2 regions of the Corallincola platygyrae genome follow, and region 2 is predicted to be linked to the other one. Evidence: predicted binding sites of a transcription regulator. Region 2 holds the regulator's gene; the other holds the start of a gene.

Region 1 (3,427 bases), on a different contig from region 2:
GCACTCTCAACATGTGCCAAGCCCTGCTCTTCCAACGCGTACTTTTTCGCAGTATTAGGGTGAACTGAGATAAACGGCTCAGGAATATGCGCGTTTAACTTGGCCGCTAATCCAGTGCGGGTCATGGTGTGCCACTGATCTCGGATCCGGCCGCTATTCAGCACCAGTGGATACTTGCCATCAATGCCAGACGCCGGCGCTCTATATTTTACCGGCACCAACCTTGCGCGCTTACTTGGCGTATAAAAGTTGCCCTCTGCAAAAAAACGTTTGTGCAAGCTCACTTCGCCCCGGGTAGCCATTGGCCACTGGAACGGTGCTAACTGGTCATATTCAGTTTCAGCGAGCCCCTGCATACCACTAATGTCAAAGTCTCTGCTGCCCTCATTTTCATAGCCAGAAAGTGCCGCGTGTTCTTCGAATATCTCCGCAGGACTATTGAAATTGAAGCCTTGTTCAAATCCCATACGTTTGGCGACTTCACAGATAATCCACCAATCTGGCATCGCTTCGCCTGTCGGTGGGACGATCGCGCGTTGACGAGAAATCCTTCGTTCAGAGTTTGTGACCGTGCCAGACTTTTCTGCCCAGCCTCTTGCTGGAAGTAGCACGTGGGCTAACCGTGTGGTGTCAGTGTCTGCGATACAATCAGATACAACGACAAGTTCGCACTGCTTCAGCGCTTGCTTCACTTTGTCTGCATCAGGAAGACTCACCACTGGGTTGGTCGCCATTACCCACACGGCTTTAATTTTGCCTTCTGATATCTGGTCAAACAGATCCACCGCTTTAGCGCCGGGCTGTATGGCCATAGATGGCGCATTCCAGAAGGTTTGAACCTGCGCGATCTGCTGCTCAGTAAACTCCATGTGGGCTGCTAGCATGTTTGCTAGTCCGCCCACTTCTCGGCCACCCATCGCATTGGGTTGCCCAGTGATGGAAAATGGCCCCATGCCAGGCTTACCAATTCTACCGGTAAGCAAATGGCAATTAAGGATCGCATTAACCTTATCGACACCACTGGTCGACTGATTAACACCCTGGCTGTATATGGTGACTGTATTTTCTGTTTCAGCAAAAAGAGCCAGAAACCTATTCAATATTTCCCCATCAAGCCCAAGAATTTCGCAAACGTCTGATAAGTCGCCTAACTCAGGAACATCGCCATGGGCGGCATGCAATGCCTGCTCGGCACCCTCGGTATAGCGTTCTAGGTATTCCGGCGAATGAAGGTTTTGTTTGGCCAGATAAGCAAGCAAAGTATTGAACAACAGCACATCAGTACCCGGCTTAACGGGTAGATGCATATCTGCTATATCGCAGGTATCTGTGCGCCTTGGGTCGATCACAACGATCTTCATGTCAGGGCGCTGCTCTTTCGCGGCTTTGATGCGTTGAAACAACACGGGGTGGCACCAAGCCAAATTTGATCCTGTCAGAACCAGCAGATCTGCCACTTCAAAATCTTGATAACAGCCAGGTACAGTATCTGTTCCAAATGCGCGCTTATGACCCGCAACAGCAGAGGACATACACAGACGACTGTTGGTATCGATGTTTGAGGTACCGATATACCCTTTCATCAGCTTATTGGCGACGTAGTAGTCTTCGGTAAGCAATTGCCCTGACACGTAGAGTGCAACAGAATCAGGTCCATGCTCTTCAACGATCGATGCAAACTTGGATGACACATGGTTGAGCGCCTGTTGCCAGTTAACGCGCTCTCCATTTATAGAAGGATGCAACAAGCGGCCATCCGGAATCACGGTATCTCCCAACGCAAGTCCTTTTGAGCACAAACGGCCGAGGTTAGCTGGATGAGATTTATCGCCTCTGACCGTTACTTGACCATCAGAACTGACATTGGCTTCTACGCCACAGCCCACACCACAGTATGGGCAGGTTGTCTTAATCCAGTTGTCTTGCATCAGGAACTCCATTAATTACGCTATGCTTCAATACTACGCTGCATGCTGATGGTGCAATACTCTTGCCACTATTAAGTGCAAAGCTATAAACCAATAAAAACAATAAGATAGGACTATCCAGCTCACATACCCACAAATTCAAAGCAAATGCCCATGCACATAATTGGCGCTGTTTAGAAGTGCAACAGGGATCACGTTGTGCAGTTCGGTCAATTTTTCTATACCCATACCGGGATAGACCTACTACCCCCATCAAACTAGGGGTTTTATTGGCCAGCCTTAGCAAGAAAAAATAAATCCTATATAAATCATGCGTATAACATTTTTTTAACGTTAAAAAACAAAACTGGCCCCGCGTTTGCTCAATTGCTTCTGAACAAGAAGTTAGATGTTGTATCGGGGGCACCAATGACCAAAGAGACCATTATCAAGTTTGAAGCTGCAACGGGGAGCCAAAAGCCCGTAGGCAAGGTATGGCTTGTTGGTTCAGGCCCTGGTGACGCAGACCTGCTCACAGTGAAGGCGTTGCGCACGATACAAACCGCAGACTTGATTCTCTATGATGCGTTGGTCAGTGATGAGATACGCGACTTGTTTCCCAAGCAAACCGCGGCGCTGTTTGTCGGCAAATCAAAAAATCATCACAGCATTCCTCAGAACGCTTTAAACCAACTTCTGAAAGATAAGGCCCTTGAAGGTTTTAATATCTGTCGCCTCAAAGGCGGCGACCCTTTTGTATTTGGCCGCGGTGGCGAAGAAGCGCTTGAGCTAAGACAGGTGGGTGTCGAGGTTGAAATTGTTCCGGGTATCACCGCTGCCTCCGGCTGTACTAGCTATGCAGGTATACCTCTTACCCATCGCGGCATGTCGCAGGCCTGCACCTTTATTACCGCCCACGGCGAAAGCGGTCTGAATCTGGATTGGCAAAACCTGGCTGAGAGTCAACACACATTGGTGGTGTATATGGGCCTCAGTAAGTTGGCGTTCATTCGAGATCGCCTGACTGGCGCCGGACTTACTGCATCAACGCCGGCAGCGCTTATCTCAAATGGTTGTCGTGATAACCAAAAAACAGTTATCGGCACATTATCAGAACTACCCGAGATGGCTGCTACTCATCAGCTGCCCTCTCCCACGCTTGTGGTTATAGGGGAGGTGGTCACCCTGGCCCCTGCCCTTAACTGGTTTAACGAATTAATCGAATCAGAACAGCATCAGCTGTCAGCATAACTTAGAGGGATCCCGGTATGACTCAGAAAAAAGTCATTGTTGTCGGTAACGGCATGGTTGGTCATAAGTTCATCGATGAACTTGCAAACCATGACCAAGCAGACAGCTATCAGATCACAACCTTTTCGGAAGAGCCTCGTCTGGCTTATGACCGAGTGCAACTTTCAAGCTATTTCTCTGGTGCTACGGTCGATGACCTGATGATGACCAGCGAAGCGTATTACGACGAGCGTAATGTCCGCCACCTGGTAAACCAGCAGGTGGTCTCG
Region 2 (3,427 bases):
AGCTACCAACTCCAGGGAGTTGGATTGCGAGGCAATGTAGAAAAAGAGCAGATTGAACTGCTCAGTGATGTAAAAGCGACCTATGAACCTGAAAAATAGATTTTATCTCGGCCTGGCTGGACTGCTGATCGCGGTAACCCCTCATATCCAGGCTGTTGAAGCTGACTTTCAGCAAGAAGTCCGTGTGGATGCCAAGCGCCAAAGCATTGATATACAAAAAGGTATCATCTCGTTCTTTGAAGATGTCAGCGTTACTCAAGGCACATTGAAGATTTTTGCTGACACCCTTCAGGTTGAACAGTCTGCAGGTGCGGGAAAAGAAGTTTTGATCGCCGCAGGCGAACCCGCAAAATTCAGTCAACTGCTGGAAAATGGTCGCACCATGACAGCAGAAGCAAAAGAGATACGCTACCGCTTGGCGGACAAGACGTTAATTCTTACCGGTGGCGCGACCCTGACTCAACAGGACAGTGTGGTGCAAGGAGAGCTGATACGTTACGACATCGCCAAGCAAAAACTGGTGGCTGAAAGCGGCAAACAGGAAGGTGACCGCGTCACAACCATCTTTTTACCCGAACAGCTGCAACAGCAGTTGGGTCAGAAAGATGAAGAAGAGGATACCGAATAGTCATGGCAACCCTCACCGCCAACCATCTGGCAAAAAGCTATAAAGGGCGCCAAGTGGTGAAAGATGTCTCTTTGGCGTTAAACAAGGGCCAAATTGTCGGCTTGTTGGGCCCCAACGGGGCGGGCAAAACAACCACCTTTTATATGGTGGTTGGCCTGGTACCAAATGATAAAGGGCGCATCACAATCAATGATGAAGATGTCACTCTATCCCCCATGCACGTTCGCGCACGCAAGGGGATTGGTTACCTACCACAGGAATCCTCCATCTTTCGCAAGCTGTCTGTATCCGACAACATTATGGCCGTGTTGCAAACCCGCGCTGAACTGAGCCGGGTCCAACGACTGGAAATACTGGAGCAGCTGCTTGAAGAGTTCAGCATTACTCACATTCGTGACAGCTTAGGAATGTCTCTGTCGGGCGGTGAGCGTCGACGAGTTGAGATAGCAAGAGCACTGGCTGCAGAGCCTCAGTTCGTTTTATTGGATGAACCTTTTGCAGGAGTAGATCCAATATCTGTAACCGATATCAAGAAAATCATTGAACACTTACGCGATCGAGGTCTTGGTGTCTTGATTACTGATCACAATGTGAGAGAGACTCTGGATGTATGTGAGTACGCTTACATCGTTAGCCACGGAGAGTTGATAGCCAAAGGCAAGCCGGAAGATGTATTATCGGATCAAAAGGTACGTGACGTGTATCTCGGCGAGCAATTCCAGCTATAGTTTAATTAACGGGTGACGCATTTTTTAGTCTCTCACTCGAACTCCACGTCCGTTGTAAGCAAGTGCGTTTTTTTATTGTCACGGAAGTAAATGAAACCGTCATTACAGTTACGTTTAGGCCAGCAACTTACCATGACGCCGCAATTGCAACAGGCAATTCGGCTGTTGCAATTATCGACTCTGGACCTCCAGCAGGAAGTTCAGGATGCGCTCGACAATAATCCGCTTCTGGAACAGACAGAACAAAGCGACGTAGCTGAGCAGCCTGTCAACGGCGAGGCTCAAGATCTTCCTCAAAAAGCTGAAACGGCATCAGCTGACAGCAACGATGGTTTCCAAGACGAACATGATGCTGCTGCGGTTGAAACGTCGGAAGCACTCAACAAAGAGCAGATATCTGACGAACTTCCAGTAGACAGCACCTGGGATGATCACCTCTCTGCAGCGCCAGTTTCCGGAGCCTCCTACGGCGACGATAGTGAGTTCAGCTATCAGGGCGAGACAACAGATTCACTGCAAAGCCACCTCGAGTGGCAGATGCAACTGACTCCATTCAGTGACGTAGACCGTGCAATCGCCACCGCCATCATTGATGCCATCGACGAATCCGGCTATCTGACTGTGTCAGCAGAAGACATTCTTACCGCGCTCGGACAAGATGAAGAAGCGGTTGAGCTGGATGAAGTTGAAGCTGTAATCAAACGTATTCAGTTGTTTGACCCGATCGGCGTTGGCGCTCGCTCACTGCAAGAGTGCCTGCTGGTGCAGGTCAACCAATTTGCAGAAGATACACCTTGGTTGAAAGAATGTAAGCAGGTTCTGGGCAATCATATCGAGCTACTCGCCAGCCGTGACTATCGCCAGTTGATGCGTAAAAGCAAGCTCAAGGAAGACCAGTTACGCGAAGTTCTCCGCTTGATCCAGTCACTTAATCCTCGCCCAGGCAGTGCGGTGATCAGTGGCGAAGAACAATACGTGATTCCAGACGTATCGGTGACCAAAAAAAGCGGTCGCTGGGTTGTAGAGCTCAACCCTGATGCCGTACCTAAACTCAAAGTAAATCAGCAATATGCTGCCATGAGCCGCACGGTGAAGAATTCAGCAGACAGCCAGTACATTCGCTCTCATCTGCAGGAAGCAAAATGGTTCATCAAGAGCCTGGAAAGCCGCAATGATACGCTGATGAAAGTGGCAAACTGCATTGTTCAGTTTCAACGGGATTTCTTTGAATACGGCGATGAAGCGATGAAGCCAATGGTGCTTAACGATATCGCTCAAGCGGTTGATATGCATGAATCAACCATATCCCGTGTGACCACACAAAAGTATATGCATACCCCCAGAGGTATCTTCGAGCTTAAATATTTCTTCTCCAGCCACGTCAGTACTGAAGGGGGTGGAGAATGCTCCTCAACAGCTATTCGAGCACTGATCAAGAAACTAGTGGCGGCTGAAATCCCCAGCAAGCCTTTGTCAGATAGCAAAATTGCTGACCTACTGGCAGACCAGGGAATTCAGGTAGCAAGACGAACGATCGCCAAGTATCGGGAGTCCTTGTCTATCCCACCGTCAAATCAGCGAAAGAGCTTGCTGTAAAAAGCTCACCAATAAAAGGATGAGGTCTATGCAAATCAATCTTACCGGCCATCATGTCGAAGTTACTGATTCACTCCGAAACTATGTGAATGAAAAGTTCACTAAGCTAGAGCGCCATTTCGACCACATCAATAACGTTTACGTTATCCTCAACGTTGAGAAGTTAACGCAAAAAGCAGAAGCAAAACTGCACCTAAATGGTGGTGAGATATTTGCTAACGCAGAGCATTCAGATATGTATGCCGCAATCGACGCGTTGGTCGATAAACTCGATCGACAAGTAATTAAACATAAAGAAAAGCTAAACGCGCACTAATTACACTATGGATATATCATCCATTCTCAGCCTGGACTGCACTCGAAGTGCAGTCCACGGTTCAAGCAAAAAACGAGTGCTTGAGATGGCCAGCGAACTGGCTGCCAAGCACCTGCCGGATCACGGCTGCAAAATGATCTTTGAAAGCATTCTGGATAG

Evidence for each region. Region 2 encodes sigma-54, which starts transcription at its own class of promoters, with help from an activator protein. Its sites were predicted from a motif close to GTTGGCACGNNNNTNGNNT; they were not measured.
Region 1: a site for sigma-54 is predicted at 1,980-1,998, ahead of ABEA14_RS11825 (nitrate reductase). Genes of this name have one in related genera too.

The regions. Positions count from the first base shown of each region.
Region 1 covers NZ_BAABLI010000014.1:116,208-119,634, reverse strand. Annotated here, with positions in the region: gene ABEA14_RS11825 (nitrate reductase) at 1-1,928, opposite strand, end outside; gene cobA (uroporphyrinogen-III C-methyltransferase) at 2,337-3,158, shown strand; gene nirB (nitrite reductase large subunit NirB) at 3,176-3,427, shown strand, end outside.
Region 2 covers NZ_BAABLI010000029.1:7,950-11,376, reverse strand. Annotated here, with positions in the region: gene lptC (LPS export ABC transporter periplasmic protein LptC) at 1-99, shown strand, start outside; gene lptA (lipopolysaccharide transport periplasmic protein LptA) at 83-628, shown strand; gene lptB (LPS export ABC transporter ATP-binding protein) at 631-1,356, shown strand; gene ABEA14_RS16675 (RNA polymerase factor sigma-54) at 1,447-2,952, shown strand; gene hpf (ribosome hibernation promoting factor) at 2,981-3,268, shown strand; gene ptsN (PTS IIA-like nitrogen regulatory protein PtsN) at 3,276-3,427, shown strand, end outside.